3 regions of the Cronobacter dublinensis subsp. dublinensis LMG 23823 genome follow, and region 3 is predicted to be linked to each of the others. Evidence: predicted binding sites of a transcription regulator. Region 3 holds the regulator's gene; each other region holds the start of a gene.
The links. The regulator PurR, encoded in region 3, represses purine synthesis genes. The targets are predictions, from matches to a motif close to CANGCAAACGTTTGCNTG.
Positions count from the first base shown of each region.

Region 1: the regulator PurR is predicted to act here: its motif matches at 3,919-3,936, upstream of AFK67_RS20355 (nucleobase:cation symporter-2 family protein).
Region 2: the regulator PurR is predicted to act here: its motif matches at 5,422-5,439, upstream of AFK67_RS04945 (nucleoside-specific channel-forming protein Tsx).

Region 1 covers NZ_CP012266.1:4,382,383-4,389,723, reverse strand. Annotated here, with positions in the region: gene fabY (fatty acid biosynthesis protein FabY) at 1-598, shown strand, start outside; gene AFK67_RS20360 (AsmA family protein) at 663-2,345, opposite strand; gene AFK67_RS20355 (nucleobase:cation symporter-2 family protein) at 2,467-3,867, opposite strand; gene AFK67_RS20350 (fimbrial protein) at 4,061-4,606, opposite strand; gene AFK67_RS20345 (fimbrial protein) at 4,690-5,259, opposite strand; gene AFK67_RS23005 (fimbrial protein) at 5,369-5,947, opposite strand; gene AFK67_RS20340 (fimbrial protein) at 6,008-6,574, opposite strand; gene AFK67_RS20335 (fimbrial protein) at 6,647-7,225, opposite strand.
Region 2 covers NZ_CP012266.1:1,074,824-1,082,164, forward strand. Annotated here, with positions in the region: gene tgt (tRNA guanosine(34) transglycosylase Tgt) at 1-1,014, shown strand, start outside; gene yajC (preprotein translocase subunit YajC) at 1,036-1,368, shown strand; gene secD (protein translocase subunit SecD) at 1,396-3,243, shown strand; gene secF (protein translocase subunit SecF) at 3,254-4,225, shown strand; gene AFK67_RS04945 (nucleoside-specific channel-forming protein Tsx) at 4,395-5,273, opposite strand; gene AFK67_RS04950 (SadB/YajI family lipoprotein) at 5,613-6,173, opposite strand; gene nrdR (transcriptional regulator NrdR) at 6,328-6,777, shown strand; gene ribD (bifunctional diaminohydroxyphosphoribosylaminopyrimidine deaminase/5-amino-6-(5-phosphoribosylamino)uracil reductase RibD) at 6,781-7,341, shown strand, end outside.
Region 3 covers NZ_CP012266.1:1,997,731-2,005,071, forward strand. Annotated here, with positions in the region: gene punC (purine nucleoside transporter PunC) at 1-1,155, opposite strand, end outside; gene punR (DNA-binding transcriptional activator PunR) at 1,266-2,180, shown strand; gene purR (HTH-type transcriptional repressor PurR) at 2,199-3,224, opposite strand; gene cydH (cytochrome bd-I oxidase subunit CydH) at 3,517-3,606, shown strand; gene AFK67_RS09115 (MFS transporter) at 3,870-5,036, shown strand; gene AFK67_RS09120 (C40 family peptidase) at 5,106-5,930, opposite strand; gene AFK67_RS09125 (Grx4 family monothiol glutaredoxin) at 6,276-6,623, shown strand; gene rnt (ribonuclease T) at 6,692-7,341, opposite strand, start outside.

The sequences.
Region 1 (7,341 bases), 2.0 Mb from region 3:
GTTTTTCGCCAAGCTCGGTTTTGTAAACGAGGGCGAGATAACCACGCCGCAAACTACCCCGCTGCGCCACTTTTTGATGATTAAACCGATAGCCTCGCTGGATGACATTCTGCACCGTGCCGACTGGTGCGCCCAGCTGCAACAGGCGTGGTATCAGCATATTCCGCTCAGCGAGAAGATGGGCGTGCGTATTTTGCAATATACCGGGCAGAAATTTATCACCACGATGCCGGAGACCGGCAACCAGAATCCGCACCATACGCTGTTCGCCGGCAGCCTGTTTTCGCTGGCGACGCTGACCGGATGGGGGCTTATCTGGCTGATGCTGCGTGAGCGCCACCTCGGCGGCACGATTATTCTGGCCGATGCGCATATTCGTTATAGCCGACCGATCACCGGGAAGCCGGGCGCCGTCGCCGATTTAGGCTCGTTAAGCGGCGATCTGGACCGTCTCGCGCGGGGCCGTAAGGCACGCGTCCAGTTGCAGGTGGAGCTGTCGGGCGATGATACCCCCGGCGCGGTGTTTGAAGGAATTTACATTGTATTGCCCGCAAAACCCTTCGGGCCGCTGGAAGAGGGCGGTAACGAGGAGGAGTAGGTTGCGGTGGCGATTTTGTAGGGCAGGTAAGCAAAGCGCCACCTGCCGCTGCTCTGGTGGGTGTTTAAGCCCCCGGTACGACACCGTTCTGCATGGTCTGCTGCACCTGCTGGCCGTTAGTGCCGGTCGCCTGCAATTGGCCGCTAACACTCGGCCGTAGCGGCGCGTCGGCGGCCAGGCTGCCGCTCGCGGTGAGCTGAATATTGCCGTCGCCCTCCAGCGGCACCTGCGGCCATCCCCATTGATGCAATACGTTTACCGGCACCGCGCGGCCATTGAGGCTTAGCGTCGTCATGCGCTGCGGCAGTTGAGAAATCGTCGCGGTGGCCTGCAACATTCCCTGGCCTGCAAAGGCGCTCAGCTCGCTAATCGCAATGGTGGATGGATTCGCGTTCAGCGTCAGCGACGGACGGCGCACGTCGACGCGGTTAAACGTCGCGGCGGCGGCGTTCAGCGTGGCGTTGCCGCCCCAGATCCCCCATTCGCCGTTGCGCGCCAGCTGGAGATTATTGCCCCAGGCGTCCAGCGCGGTGAGCTGAAACGGCCACTGCGGATCGATATCGATAATCAGATTGCGGCTCGCGGAAAGCTTTTTCACCGTCACGCTTTGCAGCCACGCGGGCAAGGTCTCCTGCCAGTGTTTTTTCCAGTCGGCGGGCAGCGTGTACTCCAGCCCGGCCAGCGCCAGTTCGTCGAGCGTCAGCGCGTTACCTTCGCGCTGCCAGCTGCCAGACGTCCTCACCATGCCGCCTTCCCAGCGTGAACTAAACTGGCGCAGCGCGACACCCTGCGCGGAAAGATCGGCGTTAACGATAGGGTCGAGAAAATGCAGTGAGCCGTAAACCACTTCGCTGGCGTTCATCGACACGCGGCCGTCGTCGCTCTGCCAGCTGCCGTTGGCAAGCGTCAGATTACGCAGGCTGATATCCAGATCGGTCGCCGCCCAGCCGGGCCCTTCGAGCCGCGCGTCAGTGACGTCAATGCGCCCGAGCGCCAGCGAAGGCAATGTCGTCAGCGGTTTTAAGAAATCGCTGACCGTTTTATCGGTTTGCAGCCGGATGTCACTTAAGCGCAGCGTGTCCACTACCCAGCCGCCATTGGCCAGACGGCGGGCGTTGCCTGTGAGCGCGCCGCGGGCAATATCAGCGCCGAGGTTGGTAATGGTCACTTCATTATGATTGATTTCGCCCTGTACCAGCACGTTGCTGGCGGGCATACCGTTGAGCGTCAGAGAGCCTGCGCTCAGCGCGATATCCGCTTTGCTGCCAAGAATTTTCCCGGCCTCCGGCAGCCACGGGCTGATACCGCCATTGACGCGCTGTGCGCTCAGGTCCCAGCCGGTTTGCGGACTGTTAAACGCCATATCGCTCAGCTGGAGGCGGTCGGCGCGAAAGGGCAGCGGCGCGGTGGATGGCGATAAATTGATCGTGCCTTTGTAGAGCAAAATGGTATCGCCGTGCATCGGCTCGGTGATCTGACGGCTGCTCAGGCCAATATCGACCTTTTGCGCCACCAGCGTGGCGGGCTGGCCGCGACGCCCGAACGTGACGTTTTTCAGCACCAGATGCGAAGGCGCGGAGAAGCGGTGGTCCATTTCATCAAAGGTGATGTGATAGCCGCTGTGCTGGTTCACCCAGCCGGTGAGCCAGCCTGCGCCCCAGCGCGTCTGCAACAGCGCATACAGGGCGAGCAGAATCAGCAGAACGGCAACAAGCAGCGCAATGATGAGCTTTCCGAGAAATTTCATTGTCTTCCATCCTGTGAATTTCCGATGATGGATTTATGCACTATTCAGGCGAATTGCTCAAGGCGGGGATTGTCAACGCAGGTGTCTGCGATGGCGGCGTGGCGCCGCCATCGGCAGGGGATCAGGCCTCGGTCTGTTTTTCCGGCGGAAAAATCAGATTCAGCACAATAGCGGTAATCCCGCCCGCGGCGATGCCAGAGGAGAGCAGGTTTTTCACCCAGTCCGGCGCGAACTGCAGGATCAGCGGCTGCTGCGAGACGCCAAGACCCACCGCCAGCGACAGCGCGATAATCATGATAGCCCGGCGGTTTAACGGCTCGCGGGAAACGATACGCACGCCGGAGGCCGCGATGGTGCCAAACATCACAATAGTCGCACCGCCCAACACTGGCTCAGGAATATGCTGCACAAAGCCGCTGACTGCCGGGAACAGGCCCAGCACAATGAGCATCAGCGCTACCACAAAACCGACATAGCGGCTGGCGACGCCGGTGAGCTGGATAACGCCGTTGTTCTGCCCGAAGCAGGAGTTCGGGAAGGTATTAAACACGGCGGAAACAAACGAGTTCAGGCCGTTCGCCAGCACGCCGCCCTTCAGGCGCTTCATATACAGCGGACCGGAAACCGGCTGTTCGGAGACGTCTGAGGTGGCCGTAATATCCCCGATGGTTTCCAGCGAGGTGATCATAAAGACCAGCATTAGTGGCACCAGCAGGTTCCAGTCGATGCCGAGGCCGTAATACAGCGGCGTCGGCACCATGATCAACGCGTCATTCGCAGGCGTACTGTTCGCAGGCAGCATATCCATGCCCCACGCCAGCAGATAGCCGACGGCCATCGCGATCACCAGCGAGGCGACGCGCAGGTAGGGGTTGCGCTGGCGATTGAGGAGAATAATCACAGCCAGCACCGCGCCCGCGAGCAGCAGGTTTTTCGGTGCGCCGAAGGTGTGGTCGCTCATCGCCGCGTAGCCGCCGCCGATAGACGTTAACCCCACCTGAATTAGCGACAAACCGATAATCATCACCACGACGCCTGAGACAAGCGGCGTGATAATGCGGCGCGCCAGGTGCAGCACACGGGAGATAACCATTTCGGTGCAGCTCGCCAGCATCAATGTGCCGAAGAGCGCGGCCATCATGGTGGGCACGTCGGCACCGCCGGTTTTCAGGGCGGTGCCGCCCATAATCAGTGGTGCGACAAAGTTAAAGCTGGTGCCCTGAATGGACAGCAGTCCTGAGCCAACCGGCCCCCAGGCTTTGATCTGAATAATCGACGCCACGCCGGAGGCGAACAGTGACATGCTGATGATGTGCTGGGTATCCTGCGCGTGTAATCCGAGCGCCTGGCAGATGAGCAGCGCGGGCGTGATCACCGCGACAAACATCGCCAGCAAATGCTGGCAGGCGGCAAACAGCGTTTGTGGTAGCGGCGGCCTGTCTTCCAGACGGTAAATCAATTCACTATTCGGCGCGGGCGCAATCGGTTGCGCATTTTCAGACTCAACGGCGTTAACGGACATCGACGGCATTCCCCTGATGGAAAAGCGGAGATTTTATCGGACTGTTTGGTAAAAGCAAACGTTTGCCATTCATGGTGTGATTATTTTTATGGCAGCGCAGGTCGGTGCCTGGCATCAGAAAACAGAAAACGCGGTGGGAAGGACACAAAAGGAAGCGAAGCTGTGAAATGCCCACTCCAGGTGGGCAGCAGGTTTAGATTTTATTCATCTCAATGGTGAGCGTTCCCTGCACAGCGCCAGCGCCAGGGGTGCCGTCCATTAGTTTGACGATTTGCAGCCCAATGGTTTGCGGCGGCTCTGTCGCGGGCAGCGTGCTCTGGTTGACCGTCATTAACGTGTCGTTGTTGTCATACAAACCAATGGCGACGCCTTGTGCGGCGCCTTCACCTTCTGCCGTGTTTCTTATGGCATTACCGCGACTGGTGTCCGCATCGCTGTAAAAGCGGAATTCGATCTTGCCATCGTTTTTCGCCTTCTCGCAGTCGGCGTCACCATCGACACGCAGATGAATACGATGTGGATTCGCAGCGGTTTGCGTCTCCTGGGTATCCATGAGCGCCAGATCCGCATCAAGGCTAATCGTGTTTTCACTTAAATAGAGTTTGCACTGCCCTGCTGGCGCGTTGATTTGACCGGTGATATGGAGCGTCGCCGGCGTGTCTGCCGCCAGGACAGACGTACCTGACAGGGTGGACAGCAGAACGGCCATAAGACTGGATTTGATAAACAGACGTTTCATTATCATTCCTTATCTAATTGATATTAAGAATAAAATAACGGAATGCCATCGCAAAAAGCCCATCCGGAGATGGGCGTGAGAGGTTACATATGAACAACTTCGATTGTGACGCTGCTCTGGATCTTGCCGGTCGTCGCGGTCTGGCCTTTAAGCTCAACGGGCTGGAGACCAATCGTAATAGAGGCGCTGTTTTCACCTGCATCCAGCGGTAACAACTCGGCCAGGCTAAGCGGTTTGCCCGTCTGATCGAAAATGCCGACGCCAACGCCAGTGGCCGCGTCTTCCCCCTGATACGTATTCGCCAGAACGGTACCATCGCTGCTATCCGGGGTACCGACGAATTTAATCGCCAGCCGGCCTTCATCCATTTGCTGCTCGCAGCTGTTGGCGTTGGCCTTGCCATCTACCGCAATCGTGACCGGTGCGGCGTTGGTGGCGCTATCTCCTTGATCGGCAAGACTTGAACCATCCGTATTCAAATTCACCGCGCTGGCGGTCGGCAGTGAAACCACGCAGCTATTATAGACTTCCGGCGTCATTAACTGGCCTGTAATAGACAGTGACGCGGCGGTGTCATTAGACGTTGCGGCATGAACGGCGGAAGCAATCAAAAGTGCACAAGCGCCTACAGCAAAAAGCTGTTTTTTAAACATATATTTTTACTCGAATAATCTATTTCGACGATGGCGAGTTAACGCAATTACAGCGTTACGAGTTCAAACGTCACGCTGCTCTCTGCTACATATTTATAAAAGCTAAAAATCAGAGATGAGCAACTTCAACCGTCAGGTTACTCTGGACATGCCCTACCGTGACGGTTTGTCCTTTTAACTTGACCATGGCTACGCCAATTATAGCGCTGCCACTATTCACGTTAGTTGTGGCATTAATCACGCTATTCAGCGGGATATATTTTCCCTGAATGTTAAAAATCCCGACACCAACGCCTGTTGCCGCATTGTCACCGGTTAGTGTATTTGCAAGCGCGGTACCTTCGCCATTATCAGCAGGTCCGGTCAATTTGAAGCCAACCTTACCCTCGATAATGTCTCTTGAGCAGTCGTCAACAGGAGATAACGATGGGTTAATCGGATCAACGGATAATGTCACGCTGGAGATAATTTTGGCGTCTTCGCCCTGCAGGGGAATATCGTTAGCGACTTTAACGTCAGTTACACTGCTTCGTGAAAGTGAAACTGCACATCCGGAAGCCGCAGTATTTTCTTTTAAGCTCCCTTGTACGGTGAGTGAACGGCTGGTATCAGATAGCACAGATGCTGCATGTGCAGTACTCAGGAACATACATGTTGAAACTGCTATACCTGTAATAATATGCTTCATTTCAATGTCCTTTTTGTGAGTATTAAAGCGCCCTGAACGAGCGCTTTAACGTTTTTGGTATTACAAACGAACGGCCTCGATAGTCAGCTGGCTTTGCACCATGCCGCCATTCGTAGACTTGTTTTTCAACTTCACTAATGCCAGACCAATTCCCGCGTTGCCCATAGTGGCTTGATTTGTCACCTGAACAGGAATCGTGCTGTTCAATGGGATCGGCTCCCCTTGTGGGGAATAAATACCGACACCAACGTTAACGGCACCATTGGCTAATGTATTGGCAAGAACGGTATTTTCTACATTGTCACCAATACCCGTTAACCGCAGGGCAAGCTGGTCCTGTGCGAGGCGTTGCGAGCATTGATCGCCTGGTTGTGCAGAGACAATTACACCAACCTGTTTAATTTGCTGCGTAGCGAGTTTATCGCCTTGCTGCGGGATATTTTGATCTGCCGTCAAGGCAACACTATTTACAGAAAGTGAAATATTGCAATTCATTTTCACAGGTTGCTGATTGAGCATGCCGTGAACCTGCATTACTCCACTGATGTCTGTTGGCTGAATTTCAGCACAGGCCATTCCTGAAACTAACGAGATAGCGGCAGCCAGGCTGCCAATGATTTTCTTCATTGTTTATTCCTTTTAATTTATTAAGCGTTGATGACTGTAACCGTGGTGCTTAATAATGCTGAGGATTTATTATTAAATATGAGCGACTTCAATCGTGAGCGCGGCGGCGACCAGACCAGCGGTTGGTGTCTGATTTTTCAGCTTTACCAGGCCTACGCTGATTTCGCCAATACCGGCTTCACCGCCCGAATCGAGAAGATTCACAACGCTATTTAACGGAACGGGTTCGCCTTCGGTATCGTAAATACCGACACCTACGCCTTGTGCACCGCCGGTCGCTTGTGTATTAGCGAGGACAGTATTTTCCACGCTGTCACCGACGCCAGTGACTTTAAACGCAATGTGACCGTCAGCAAGCTCCTGTGTACAGGCATCATAAGGTGCTACCGTCGGTGCAAGCGATCTGATCACCAGATTAACGGATGATGCATTCACGGCTTTATCACCCTGCGAGGGCATATCCGTCACGTTGCTGTTTAAGGCGACGCTTCCTTTATCAAGCGTGACCGTACAACCAGCGATTTGCGGAGTCTCGTGAAGATTGCCTTTCACGGTCAGGTTCGCGCTAATATCGTTAGAGTCAGTGGAGGCATGTGCCGCACCCAGCATTAAAAAGGTCGACGCTGCGACGCAAAATAACGCTTTTTTCATTGCATATCCTTATGGATTATTTATCTCAATACCAGCAATAAATCCTGGTGTTGAATAACCGAATAACGATGCCTGCAATTGCAGCCACCGTTATCTCAATTCAATGAAGAAAAAGC
Region 2 (7,341 bases), 920 kb from region 3:
AAAGGCATGACGCCGGAAGAAGTGGAAGCCACCGGCGCGCAGATTATCCTCGGCAACACCTTTCACCTCTGGCTGCGTCCTGGCCAGGAGATCATGAAACTGCACGGCGACCTGCACGATTTTATGCAGTGGAAAGGCCCGATCCTGACCGACTCCGGCGGCTTCCAGGTCTTCAGTCTGGGCGATATCCGTAAAATCACCGAGCAGGGCGTGCATTTCCGCAACCCGATCAACGGCGATCCGATTTTCCTCGACCCGGAAAAATCGATGGAGATCCAGTTCGATCTCGGCTCTGACATCGTGATGATCTTCGACGAATGCACGCCGTACCCGGCTGACTGGGACTACGCGAAGCGCTCGATGGAGATGTCGCTGCGCTGGGCGAAACGCAGCCGCGACCGCTTTGACAGCCTCGGTAATAAAAACGCGCTGTTCGGTATTATTCAGGGTAGCGTTTACGAAGATTTACGCGATATCTCAGTTAAAGGTCTGGTAGAGATAGGCTTTGATGGCTACGCTGTCGGCGGCCTGGCTGTCGGCGAGCCGAAGGAAGATATGCACCGCATTCTGGAACATGTCTGCCCGCAGATCCCGGCAGATAAACCGCGCTACCTGATGGGCGTGGGCAAACCGGAAGACCTGGTCGAAGGCGTACGTCGCGGCATTGATATGTTCGACTGCGTAATGCCGACGCGTAACGCTCGCAATGGCCATCTTTTCGTCACCGAAGGCGTGGTGAAAATCCGCAACGCGAAGTACAAAAGCGATACGGGGCCGCTGGATCCTGAGTGTGATTGCTATACCTGTCGCAATTATTCACGCGCCTACTTGCATCATCTCGACCGTTGCAACGAAATACTGGGCGCGCGTCTTAATACCATTCATAACCTTCGCCACTACCAGCGCTTAATGGCTGGTTTACGCAAGGCTATTGAAGAGGGTAAATTAGAGCACTTCGTCGCGGATTTCTACCAACGTCAGGGGCGGCCGGTGCCACCGTTGAACGTTGATTAATTTAATAATGAGGGAATTTGAATGAGCTTTTTTATTTCTGATGCGGTAGCCGCTGGCGGTGCGCCGGCTCAGGGCAGCCCGATGTCACTGATCCTGATGCTGGTGGTATTTGGTCTGATCTTCTATTTCATGATCCTGCGTCCGCAGCAGAAGCGCACCAAAGAACATAAAAACCTTATGAGCTCTATCGCGAAAGGCGATGAAGTGCTCACAAACGGTGGTCTGGTCGGCCGCGTGACCAAAGTAGCGGAAAACGGCTACATTGCTATCGCCCTGAACGACACCACTGAAGTGGTTATCAAGCGTGACTTCGTCGCAGCCGTCCTGCCGAAAGGCACCATGAAGGCGCTGTAATCCATTGTTTTCCCAAAGGGAACTGCCGTGTTAAACCGTTATCCTTTGTGGAAGTACCTTATGCTGGTCGTCGTGCTTCTCGTCGGCCTGCTTTATGCACTTCCCAACCTGTATGGTGAGGATCCGGCTGTTCAAATCACTGGCGCGCGCGGCGTCGCCGCCAGTGATCAAACGCTGGTCCAGGTCCAGAATACGTTACAAAAAGAAAAAATCTCCGCGAAATCTGTGGCTCTGGAAGAGGGCGCCATTCTTGCGCGCTTTGACTCCACCGATACTCAACTGCGCGCTCGCGAAGCGCTGATGAGCGCGCTGGGCGATCAATTCGTCGTTGCGCTTAACCTCGCGCCTGCCACCCCACGCTGGCTCACCACTATTTCCGCTGAACCAATGAAGCTGGGTCTTGACCTGCGCGGCGGCGTGCACTTCCTGATGGAAGTGGATATGCAAACCGCGCTTAGCAAGCTCCAGGAGCAGAACATGGACGGCATGCGCAGCGATCTGCGCGATAAAGGCCTGAACTGGACTAACGTCCGTAAAGCTGAAAACTACGGCATGACGATCCAGTTCCGCGACGGCGACACCCGTGACGCCGCGGTTTCTTATCTGACTGCCCGTCATCGCGATATGGTTATCTCAAGCCAGGGTGATAACAGCCTGCGCGCGGTGCCGTCTGATGAACGTCTGCGCGAAGCGCGTGAATATGCCGTTCAGCAGAACATTAATATCCTGCGTAACCGCGTTAACCAACTGGGCGTCGCTGAGCCGCTGGTACAGCGTCAGGGCACCGACCGCATTGTGGTTGAACTGCCGGGTATTCAGGACACCGCGCGCGCCAAAGAGATCCTCGGCGCGACCGCGACGCTTGAATTCCGTCTGGTTAACAACTCTGTCGACCCTTCTGCCATCGCCGCGGGCCGTATTCCTGGCGATTCCGAAGTGAAGATGACGCGTGAAGGCCAGCCAGTGGTGCTGTACAAACGCGTGATTCTGACCGGCGATCATATTACCGATTCCACCTCCGGCGTTGACCAGTACAACATGCCGCAGGTGAATATTTCGCTCGACAGCTCGGGCGGCAATATCATGTCCAACTTCACCAAAGACAACCTGCGTAAACCGATGGCGACGCTCTTTGTGGAATATAAGGACAGCGGTAAGAAAGACGCTAACGGGCGCAGCATTCTGGCGAAAGACGAAGAGGTGATTAACGTCGCGACCATTCAGGCGCGTCTTGGTCAGAACTTCGTGATTACCGGCATCGACAATGCGAACGAAGCGCGTCAACTCTCGCTGCTGCTGCGTGCGGGCGCGCTGATTGCGCCGATCCAGATTGTAGAAGAGCGCACCATCGGCCCGACGCTGGGTATGCAGAACATCACTCAGGGTCTGGAAGCGTGTCTGGCGGGCCTCGCGGTCTCCATCCTCTTCATGGTCCTGTTCTATAAGAAGTTCGGTCTTATCGCCACCTCGGCGCTGCTGGCGAACCTGGTGCTGATCGTCGGCATTATGTCGCTGCTGCCGGGCGCGACGCTGACCATGCCGGGTATCGCGGGGATTGTGTTAACCCTTGCGGTCGCGGTCGATGCGAACGTACTGATTAACGAGCGTATTAAAGAAGAGCTCAGCAACGGTCGTTCGGTCCAGCAGGCGATTGATGAAGGCTATCGCGGGGCGTTCAGCTCCATTTTCGACGCCAACATCACGACGCTGATTAAGGTCATCATCCTGTACGCAGTGGGGACCGGCGCGATTAAAGGGTTTGCTATCACGACCGGTATCGGCGTGGCGACCTCCATGTTCACCGCTATTGTCGGTACCCGTGCCATTGTAAACCTGTTGTACGGCGGCAAACGCATCAACAAGCTGTCTATCTGAGGAGTGCGTTGTGGCACAGGAATATACTGTTGAACAATTGAACCACGGCCGTAAAGTCTATGACTTTATGCGCTGGGACTACTGGGCCTTCGCCATTTCCGGCCTGCTGCTTGTCGCCTCGATTGTGGTGATGGGCGTGCGCGGCTTTAACTGGGGCCTGGATTTCACTGGCGGTACGGTCATCGAGATAGCGCTGGAAAAACCTGCGGATCTGGATTTAATGCGCCAGTCGCTGGAAAAGGCGGGCTTTGAAGAGCCGCTGCTGCAGAACTTCGGCAGCAGCCGCGACATCATGGTACGTATGCCGCCAGCACCGAGCGAAACCGGCGGTCAGACGCTTGGCAGCAAAGTGCTGAACGTGATTAACGAAGCCACCGGCCAGAACGCGGCGGTGAAGCGTATCGAGTTCGTCGGTCCGAGCGTAGGCGCGGATCTCGCCCAGGCGGGCGCGATGGCGCTGCTGGTCGCGCTGATTTCCATTCTGGTATACGTCGGATTCCGCTTTGAGTGGCGTCTGGCGGCGGGTGTGGTTATCGCGCTGGCGCACGACGTTATCATCACGATGGGCATACTGTCGCTGTTCCAGATAGAGATTGACCTGACCATCATCGCCTCGCTGATGTCGGTCATCGGTTACTCGCTGAACGACAGCATCGTGGTCTCCGACCGTATTCGTGAGAACTTCCGCAAAATCCGTCGCGGTACGCCTTACGAAATCTTTAACGTGTCGCTGACCCAGACGTTGCAAAGGACGTTGATCACCTCCGGCACCACGCTTGTCGTGATCCTCATGCTGTACCTGTTCGGCGGCGCGATGCTGAAGGGCTTCTCGCTGACCATGCTTATCGGCGTGTCCATCGGTACGGCGTCGTCGATTTACGTCGCGTCCGCGCTGGCGCTCAAGCTCGGCATGAAGCGTGAACATCTGCTGCAGCAGAAGGTGGAAAAAGAGGGCGCCGATCAGCCCTCCATTCTGCCGTAATCGCCTGAGACGTTACGTGACAGTAAAAACCGCAGGTTTTGGCCTGCGGTTTTTTTTCGCCTTGATGATGCGCCGTGCGCGTTGCAGGCAGCAGGTTTGCTCGCTATTTGTCACCCGCGCCCATAAAAAAAGCCAGCATACGCTGGCTTTTTCATTGAGCTTGTCAGGCTCAGAAGTTGTAACCGACGACCAGGTAACCACCCCAACCGGTAGAGCGGGTGTTGTAGTTGGTGAATGCCAGTTCGGCATCGTCGTTCCACTGGCCGCCGTTGTGCCAGTAACGCGCCACTACAGAGTAGTGCCAGTGATCGTAGTTCAGCGCCAGGATATGGCTGGAGGCGATGGAGTCGTTCGTGCGGGCCTTCACGCCATTGAGCGCGTAACCGCCTTTATCGCCGAGGTCTGAACCCCAGTCAAAGTTAGTAAAGCCGATATAGCTCAGGTTGCCGCCCCACAGCTGGGTGATCGGCACAAAGTATTTCACTTTGAAGCGGTAGCCATCCCACTCGTTTTCATTCGGGGCGCCGTAGTTCTGCCACTGGTATTTGGCATAGACGTTCAGGGAGAGGCTCATCGGCAGGCCGGTGTCGATATCGGTGCCGAGGCCCATATACCAGGTGCTCTGTTCCTGAGAGTCGTTACGACCCATATCATAGATATAGTTGTTGGCGAAGTACCACTCTTTGAACGGGCCGAACGCCAGGCTGGTGCCGGTCAGTTTGTCGATGGAGAAACGCGGTTCGATCTCCATAAACAGCGGGGAACCCTTGTTCCAGATCCCTTTGGCATCGCGGTTGCCGCCGAAGAATACCGGCGCATCCAGGTAGCCATAGAAATCAAACCAGTCTTTTTTCGCGAAAGCTTCATATTCCAGATAGGTATCGTTGCGGATGGTCGGTCCGAAGCGGGTGTGGTAGCTGCCCACGACGTTCACGCTCTGGTGCCACCAGTCGGAAACAAACTCGCTATTGCTGGTTTCTGCCGCACTGGCAGTAAAAGAGGTGGAGAGCGCCAGGGCTGCACCGGCAGCTAAAACAATTTTTTTCATAATAGAGCCACTGTTTTAAGGAAATCCCCATTTCTGGGTGGAGTAAAGCTTTCGCATTTGGCGGGCTGGCCGCCACCGCATAAATTGTGCTGCCTATTATAAGTATCCAGCCTCACAAAAATATGTGGCATTTCACATTCTTGTCATGTACGTAATCGATTGCGTTCACGTTTGCGTACATCGGAAAGCGGATTCTAACGGCATAAGGGAACTCTGCCAACATTCGTGGTGCCACTTTTTATGGAAATGGCGGCAAAAGACGGAAGTTAACGGCGTGAGAACGCAAGAGGGCGCAGCGGCGCGAATGTAACAAATGGTGCGCCGCTGGCTAAGGGAGCATTACGGCGCGACGACGGCGTCGCTGGCGATAAGCGGCTGGATATCATGCACGCGGATAAAACCCAGTTGTTCTGGCGTAATACCACTAAGCGTCAGTGGAATCGAAACGTCGCCTGGCGCCAGCGTGCTGGCAGGCGCGCTGAACGGCTGATTCTGCACGTTCACTTCCTGATAGTTTTCCGTCGTGCCCTGCAGCTGGCCCCATTCTACGGTGCCGGTAAAGGCGGGCAGCGGTTCGTTGGATTCACTCTGAATAAATAGCGCCGCCTGCGTGCCGTTCGCGCCTGCCGAGACGTTGCGCAGCGACATTTTCAGCATCCCGAGCTGACTGCTGAGGCGCGCCGGAGTGTTCGAGCCCGGCAACAGGTAAACACCGCTTTGCGATTTTACATTCAGCGCGTTCTGCTGCGTGATTTTGACGGTTTCCTGCTTCAGCTTCGTCATTTCGTGATTCAGCGTGCTGACATTCTGGTGCATCTGGCGCACTTCGCTTTGCGGGGCGCAGGCGCTCAGGGCCAGGGTGCTGCCTGCGATCAGCCATTTCAGATAACGTGTTGTCATTGTTCGCTTTTCCTGAAAAAGGTGAGGTGCAGTAATGGTAGAGCCTGGCGGCGCGTCTGGCATAGCGCCTTTGTCTCAAAATGGTTGCGTCTTTGTAGTCCCGCCAGTTCAGGGTAAACTGTTGTTCAGTTAACTTTTTCAGTCAGGAAGCGCTATGCATTGCCCGTTCTGTTTCGCCGTTGACACTAAAGTGATCGATTCCCGCCTGGTGGGTGAGGGCTCCTCGGTACGCCGTCGCCGCCAGTGCCTGGTGTGCCATGAGCGTTTCACGACGTTTGAGGTGGCCGAGCTGGTGATGCCGCGCGTGGTGAAAAGCAACGACGTGCGCGAGCCCTTTAACGAAGACAAACTGCGCAGCGGCATGCAGAAAGCGCTGGAAAAGCGTCCGGTCAGTTCCGACGACGTCGAAATGGCCATCAACCATATCAAATCCCACCTGCGCGCCACCGGCGAGCGCGAAGTACCGAGCAAACTTATCGGCAATCTGGTCATGGAACAGCTCAAAAAGCTCGATAAAGTGGCGTATATCCGCTTCGCCTCGGTCTACCGCAGCTTTGAAGATATCCGCGAATTCGGCGAAGAGATCGCCCGCTTACAGGATTAACCGATGTCCGACGAATTTTACATGGCGCGCGCGCTCACGCTCGCGGGCCAGGGACGCTTTACCACACACCCCAACCCGCGCGTAGGCTGCGTTATCGTTAAGGATGGCGCGATTGTCGGCGAAGGCTTCCACCTGCGCGCAGGCGAGCCGCATGCGGAAGTCCACGCGCTGCGTATGGCGGGCGACAGGGCGCGCGGCGCGACGGCGTATGTCACGCTGGAGCCGTGCAGCCATCACGGACGCACGCCGCCGTGCTGCGACGCGCTGATTAACGCGGGCGTCGCGCGCGTCGTCGCGGCGATGCAGGACCCGAACCCGCAAGTGGCGGGGCGCGGGCTCTATCGTTTGCAGCAGGCGGGCATCGACGTCAGCCACGGGCTGATGATGAGCGAGGCCGAGGCCCTGAATAAAGGTTTTCTCAAGCGCATGCGCACCGGCTTTCCGTTTATTCAACTCAAGCTTGGCGCGTCGCTTGACGGGCGCACGGCGATGGCGAGCGGTGAAAGCCAGTGGATAACCTCGCCGCAGGCCCGGCGGGACGTGCAGCGTCTGCGCGCCGAAAGC
Region 3 (7,341 bases):
CGGGACGTGACGCCCGCGCAGCCACCAGCCAAGACCCGCCAGTAAGACCGTCGCCAGCATCACGCTGGTGGTGGAGAGCAGCGGCGTCGCAACAAGCCAGGAAACCACCAGACTCGCCACGAAGCACAGCCCCAACTGCAGGGTATTTTGCAGCGCGGCGGCGCGTCCAGTGGCCTGCGGGAACGGCAGCAGGGCGGCGGCCACCACGATCGGGTAAATCGCGCCGTTCGCCATCGCCATCAGGCAGAAGGGGATAAGCAGCGTGGTCAGCGTTACCGCGTCGCTTAAGCCCACAAGCCAGGTCGCGACCACGCTTAGCGCATAGCCCACCAGCAGCCAGGGCAGCAGCTTTTCGCCATGCCATTTTTGCAGCGCGCTGCGACAGCCGTAGCCGCCAATCAGAAAGGCGATAGTCTGCGGTACATAGCTTAAGCCTATCACCGCCGGGCTGTAGCCCATCGCGTGCAGGATAAACGGCGAGCCGGTCAGCCACGCGAAAAAGCTGGCGGAGCAGGCGGCGTAAATAAGCACATTACCGCTGTAAGTGGACGAGCGCAGCAGCATGGCGAAGCTCAGCGGTTCGCCTTCATGGTGATTTTGCGGCGCGCCGGCAGGCAGACGCAGCGCCGGGATCATCAGCAGCAGCGTAATGGCGAACAGCACCACGAAAATCGCCTGCCAGTCGAAATGATTGAGGATCCAGCTGCCGAGCAGCGGGGCCAGCGCCGGGGAGAGCCCGACCAGCGGCATAATAGTGGCGAAAATGCGCCGCGCCTGCTGCGCCGGGTAACGGTCTGTCACCAGCGCCTGCCAGCTGACCGCCGCCGCACAGACGCCGACCGCCTGAATAAAGCGCAGCGCCAGCAGCGCGCCGGCGCTCTCCACCCAGACCGTGCCAAGACAGCCGAGCGCGAAAATCCCGAGGCCCGCCAGTAATACCGGGCGACGGCCAAAACGATCGGAGAGCGGGCCCCAGACCAGCTGCGCCAGCGCGAAACCCGCGAGGAACAGGCTCAGGGAGGCGCTAATGGCGGACGGCGCGGTGCGCAGATCCGCTTCGATTGCCGCGAACGCAGGCAGATACATATCGGTGGCGAGAAAACCGAGCACGCTCAGCCCGGCCAGCCAGAAAAGAAAGCCTTTTGTAGGTCGCATAATGTTTGCTCACTTCGTAATACGCGAAAGAGCCAGGAGTGTACGGAGTGCAAACCGCGTTGTGAAACGTTAATATTTGCCCTCTCCATTCAAAAATTTTGCAGGCAAAAATGTGGTCTGAATATTCCCTCGAAGTGGTGGACGCGGTGGCGCGCAACGGCAGCTTCAGCGCGGCGGCGGCGGAACTTCATCGCGTGCCTTCTGCCGTCAGTTATACGGTGCGCCAGCTGGAAGAGTGGCTGGCGGTGTCGCTGTTCGAGCGTCGGCATCGCGACGTCGTGCTGACGCCCGCCGGCGCCTGTTTTCTGCGCGAAGGGCGTTCTGTTATCAAAAAAATGATGATCACCCGCCAGCAGTGTCAGCAGATTGCCAATGGCTGGCGCGGACAGCTCGCCATTGCGGTTGACAATATCGTGCGGCCCGAGCGCACGCGCCGCCTGGTGCTCGACTTCTACCGCCATTTCTCCGATGTCGAACTGCTGGTGTCGCAGGAGGTGTTTAACGGCGTGTGGGACGCGCTGGCGGACGGGCGCGTGGAGCTGGCCATCGGCGCGACCCAGGCGGTGCCGGTGGGGGGCGGGCGCTTCGCGTTTCGGGATATGGGGATGCTGAGCTGGCGCTGCGTGGTGGCGAGCCATCACCCGCTGGCGCAGCACGCGGGCGCGCTCAGCGACGACAGCCTGCGCGATTACCCGTCGCTGGTGCTGGAGGACACATCGCGCTCGCTGCCTAAACGGATCACCTGGCTGCTTGATAATCAGCATCGCGTGGTGGTGCCGGACTGGCACTGCGCCGCCGACGCGCTGAGCGAAGGGCTGTGCATCGGCATGGTGCCGACGCATTTCGCCAAACCCTGGCTGGACCGCGGCCAGTGGCGGGCGCTGACGCTGGAAAATCCATTCCCGGACGCCGCCTGCTGCCTGACGTGGCGGCAAAGCGACGCCTCGCCCGCGCTGCGCTGGCTGCTGGATTATCTGGGGGACAGTGAAACGCTGAACAAGGAGTGGTTGCGGGAGCCAGACTGAGAGGGCTCCCGGCAGGAATTACCGGCGATAGTCGCGGAACGGACCGTCCGCCACCGATCGGCGCTCGATTAAGCGCGGATGCACCTCGATAGTCTGGGACTCTTCACGTTTATTAATGATGCGATCAAGCAGCATATTGAACGCGGTCTGGCCCAGCGTCTCTTTCGGCTGATGGATAGTGGTCAGCGCCGGGCTGAAAAAGCGGGCGTTGCGCACGTTATCGTAGCCGATGATGGAAATATCCTGCGGCACGCGCAGGCCCATCTCGTCAGCGGCGCAAATCGCGCCCATCGCCATGATATCGCCGCCGCAGAACACAGCGGTAGGACGCTGCGGCTGGGAGAGGATCTGCTGCATCGCGCGATAGCCTGACTCCGGCTCGAAATCACCCTGCACAATCCAGTTTTCCGGCACTTTGATCATCGCTTCTTCCAGCGCTTTCATAAAGCCGGAGAAACGCCCCACGCCGGTATTGCGCTCAAGCTGGCCGGGAATAACGCCGATATCGCGATGGCCGCGTTCGATAAGATAGCGGCCTGCGAGATAGCCGCCCTGGAAAGCGTTATCGATAACCGAGTCGGTGAAATCCGCTCTGGCTTCGCCCCAGTCCATCACGACCATCGGAATATGACGGTACTCTTCGAGCGTGGCGAGCAGCGGCTCCGGGTATTCCGAACACATCACCAGCAGACCGTCGACGCGCTTTTGCGCCATCATCGACAAATAGGCGCGCTGCTTTTCCAGATTGTTATGCGCGTTGCCGAGGATCAGCGTATAGCCTTTCGCGAAGCAGCTGTTTTCAACGGCTTCGATAATTTCCGCAAAATAGGGCGCTTCGCTGCTGGTGGAGAGCAGACCGATAGATTTGGTGTGGTTCACCTTCAGGCTGCGCGCCACGGCGCTCGGCGAATAGTGTAATTCTTTGATTGCCGCCCACACCGCGTTGCGTGTCTCTTCCGCCACAAAACGGGTTTTGTTAATTACATGTGAGACTGTTGTTGTAGAAACGTTTGCTCGCTTCGCGACGTCTTTAATTGTTGCCATTAATCATCACTCCAGACCCCTCGCTGAGCCCTGTAAAATCACGGGTTAATCGTTTGCCTGTACACACCCCTGTGTGCCACGAGGGGACGTGCGGCATGCCGGGAAACGCGACATTTATCGTGAGGAGGGGTCGATGGCCGGTACCGAATAAAGTAGCGACGAATTTTGGCTTATCTTTATCGAAAGGGGAAGAGGGAAAACGCATATCTGGCTAAATGTCGCAGGATTTTTCGGCGCGTTTATGCAAAAATGCGCTCTACCTGTTTTTTATGGGGTCTTTAAGGAGAATACCATGAGTTCCGATCTGAAATTTTCGCTGGTCACTACCGTTGTTGTGCTGGGTTTAATTGTGGCGGGCGCGTTTACCGCCATTCTGCATTAAGCGTGTCGCGGGAGAACGCGCCTGTTCTCCCGTATTCTTTTTGCTATTCCTGCGCTTTAGCTTCTTTCGCCCGTCGTTTCCTTTCTTTCTCCTGTTATTCCCTTATGATTCGCTAATAACAACTTGCGCGTGTTCTTTAACACACAGGCAATAATATTTTGCTGTTTTGGTTACTTATCCTGTCGGCCTGAAAATGCCATGCTTTCTGCATCCTGCTGTGACGCCGGGGAACCGGCGCTGTTGTACAATTTCTGGAGTAATGAATGAAAGTCAATTTTCCGTTACTGGCACTGGCTATTGGTGCCTTTGGCATTGGCACGACCGAGTTTTCCCCGATGGGCCTGCTGCCCGTCATCGCCAATGGCGTTAATGTCTCAATTCCCGCCGCCGGTATGCTTATCAGCGCCTACGCGGTCGGCGTCATGATCGGCGCGCCGCTGATGACGCTGCTGCTGTCGCACCGCGCACGGCGCAGCGCGCTGATTTTCCTGATGGCAATCTTTACGCTCGGCAACGTTCTGTCGGCGCTGGCGCCGGATTACATGACGCTGATGGCCTCGCGCATTCTCACCAGCCTCAACCACGGCGCGTTTTTCGGGCTGGGTTCCGTGGTGGCGGCAAGCGTGGTGCCGAAACATAAGCAGGCCAGCGCTGTCGCGACCATGTTTATGGGGCTGACCATCGCCAATATCGGCGGCGTACCGGCCGCGACCTGGCTTGGCGAAACCATTGGCTGGCGGATGTCATTCCTCGCGACCGCGGGGCTGGGTCTGGTGGCGATGGCGAGCCTCTGGTTCTCCCTGCCGAAAGGCGGCAGCGGCGAGCGTCCGGATGTCAAAAGCGAGCTGGCGGTGCTGATGCGCCCGCAGGTGGTGAGCGCGCTGCTGACCACGGTGCTCGGCGCGGGCGCAATGTTCACACTCTATACCTATATCGCGCCGGTGCTGCACCACATCACTGACGCCAGCGCGGCGTTTGTTACCGCCATGCTGGTGTTGATTGGCGTCGGTTTCTCCATTGGCAACTATCTGGGAGGGCGCCTCGCGGATCGCTCGTTGAACGGCACGCTGAAGGGCTTTCTGATGCTGCTTATCGTCATCATGGCGGCTATTCCATGGCTTGCGAAAACCGAGATCGGCGCGGCGGTCAGCATGGTGGTGTGGGGGGCGGCGACGTTCGCCGTGGTGCCGCCGTTGCAGATGCGCGTGATGCGTGTCGCCAGCGAAGCGCCGGGACTGTCGTCGTCGGTCAATATCGGCGCGTTTAATCTTGGCAACGCGCTTGGCGCGGCGGCGGGCGGCGCGGTTATACATGCGGGCTTCGGCTACAGCGTGGTGCCGGTGATGGGCGCGCTGATTGCCGCTCTCGGCCTGCTGCTGGTGCTGCTCTCCGGGCGTCGCGAAACGCAAACAGCCTGTCGCGCGGAATAAAACGGGCAACGCAGAAAAAGAAAACGGAGAAGGGTGACCTTCTCCGTTTTTGTTGATAGCGACCGTGGATTAACGGATCGTGCGCGGGGTCATCACCCGGCGCGCGCCAACATAGTGGCGCTGCCAGTAATCTTCGCTGAGCGAGGTTATCTGAATTTCCTGTCCGCTACGCGGTGACTGGATAAATTTGCCGTTGCCAACATACACGCCGACATGATCGGCCGTGCCGCGGCCCTGGGTGCGGAAGAACACCAGATCGCCGCTTTCCAGCTCGCCACGGTTGACCGGCGCGGCATCGCGCAGGTGATACATTTCATTCGCGGTGCGTGGAATGCGGAATTTCACCAGATCTTTATAGGCATACCAGACCAGACCGCTACAGTCGAAACCGGTGCGCGGCGAGGTGCCGCCCCAGTGATACGGCTTGCCAATCTGGTTCATCAGTTTGTTCATGGCGGTGTTCTGGGCTTTCTTCACGCGTGCTTTATGCGCATCTGCGATAGTCAGCGGCCCGTTAACGCATCGGGTTTTGCGGTTTTTACGGGTTTTTGAACAGGCTTGCGCAGTCAGATGCGTGCTGGCCTGTTTAACGGAAGTGCCGGAAGTGCGGCGGGAAGCGGTTTTACTGGCAGTCGATGAGGTCTTGCTGGTGCGTTTTGCGGTGGTGGTTCGCTTCTCGCTGGCGGTTTTCGCCGTTTTCGTTTTTGTCTTTGTTACGTTGTTGCTTTTCCTGACGGTTTTTGTGCTGGTTTTCTTTTTCACCGTACTGGCGTGCGCTTTTTGCACCTTTGAGGCGCGCGTCTGCTCCGACGCTTGCGCGAGCGGCGCAAAAGCCAGTGATGAAGTCATTAATAAAGCACAGAGCGTGAGAGCAATTTTTGTTTTGCGCGCCACTGAGCATTCCCCTGCATAAAGCCGGCAATCATGCCAACGGATGAAATTTAAGAGCTTGCTGATTCTAATCTAAAAAAATGACCAAAGTTAAGCAGCAAATCATCTTCGACGTGCAGTTTCGTTAACCTGCGCAACATTTTTCGCCAGTTACCGCTGCGTCGACGCGCATTTTAGCGCGCCTCCTCAGAGGAGAATATCGGCAGCTGTGAGAAAAGTGTTATTATTTGCGTCTCTTTCACCACGGCACGGCACCGGGCTTAAGCGCAAGATTATGCATTTTCGAGACGCTCCGGAGCCGCTACAATGTAAAGCTAACGCCGTAATGACGCTTGAGGAAGTAAGACAATGAGCACTACGCTTGAAAAAATTCAACGCCAGATCGCTGAAAACCCGATTCTGCTGTACATGAAAGGCTCACCGAAGCTGCCGAGCTGCGGCTTCTCCGCTCAGGCGGTACAGGCGCTGTCTGCCTGCGGCGAGCGTTTTGCGTATGTCGATATCCTGCAAAACCCGGATATCCGCGCCGAGCTGCCGAAATACGCTAACTGGCCGACGTTCCCGCAGCTGTGGGTGGATGGCGAGCTGGTCGGCGGTTGCGACATCGTGATTGAAATGTATCAGCGCGGCGAACTCCAGCAGCTGATCAAAGAAACGGCCGCGAAGCACAACCCGGAAGCGCCGGCTGCCGAGTAATGGCGTCACGCCATGCGCGAATAAAAAAGCGGCCTTCGGGGCCGCTTTTTTTGTGGGTCGCATAGCGCTTATTCGCTGTCTTCGGGCGTCGCGCTGTCAGCGGCCACGGGCAGCGGCCAGCCGCCGAGGCGTTTCCAGCGGTTGACGATTTCGCAAAACAGCAGGGCGGTCTGCTCGGTGTCGTAGAGCGCTGAATGCGCCTGGGTGCTGTCAAACGCCATGCCTGCCGCGATGCAGGCTTTCGCGAGCACGGTCTGGCCCAGCGCCAGGCCGCTTAACGCCGCGGTATCGAAGGTGACGAACGGATGGAACGGGTTGCGCTTGAGCGACGCGCGCTCTGCCGCCGCCATCATAAAGCCGTGATCGAACGTGGCGTTATGGGCCACCATAATCGCCCGGTTGCAGTTGCTCTCTTTCATGCCCTTGCGCACCATTTTAAAAATGGCGTGCAGCGCGTCATATTCGCTGACGGCGCCGCGCAGCGGGTTATGCGGGTCGATACCGTTAAATGCCAGCGCTTCGGGCTGGAGGATCGCGCCTTCGAAAGGCTCAACGTGAAAGTGCAGCGTCTCATCGGGGGTGAGCCAGCCATCGGCATCCATTTTCAGCGTAATGGCGGCAATTTCCAGCAGCGCATCGGTTTTCGCATTAAAACCGGCGGTTTCCACATCGATGACAACAGGGTAAAAGCCACGAAAACGGTCGGCCAGACCGGTCA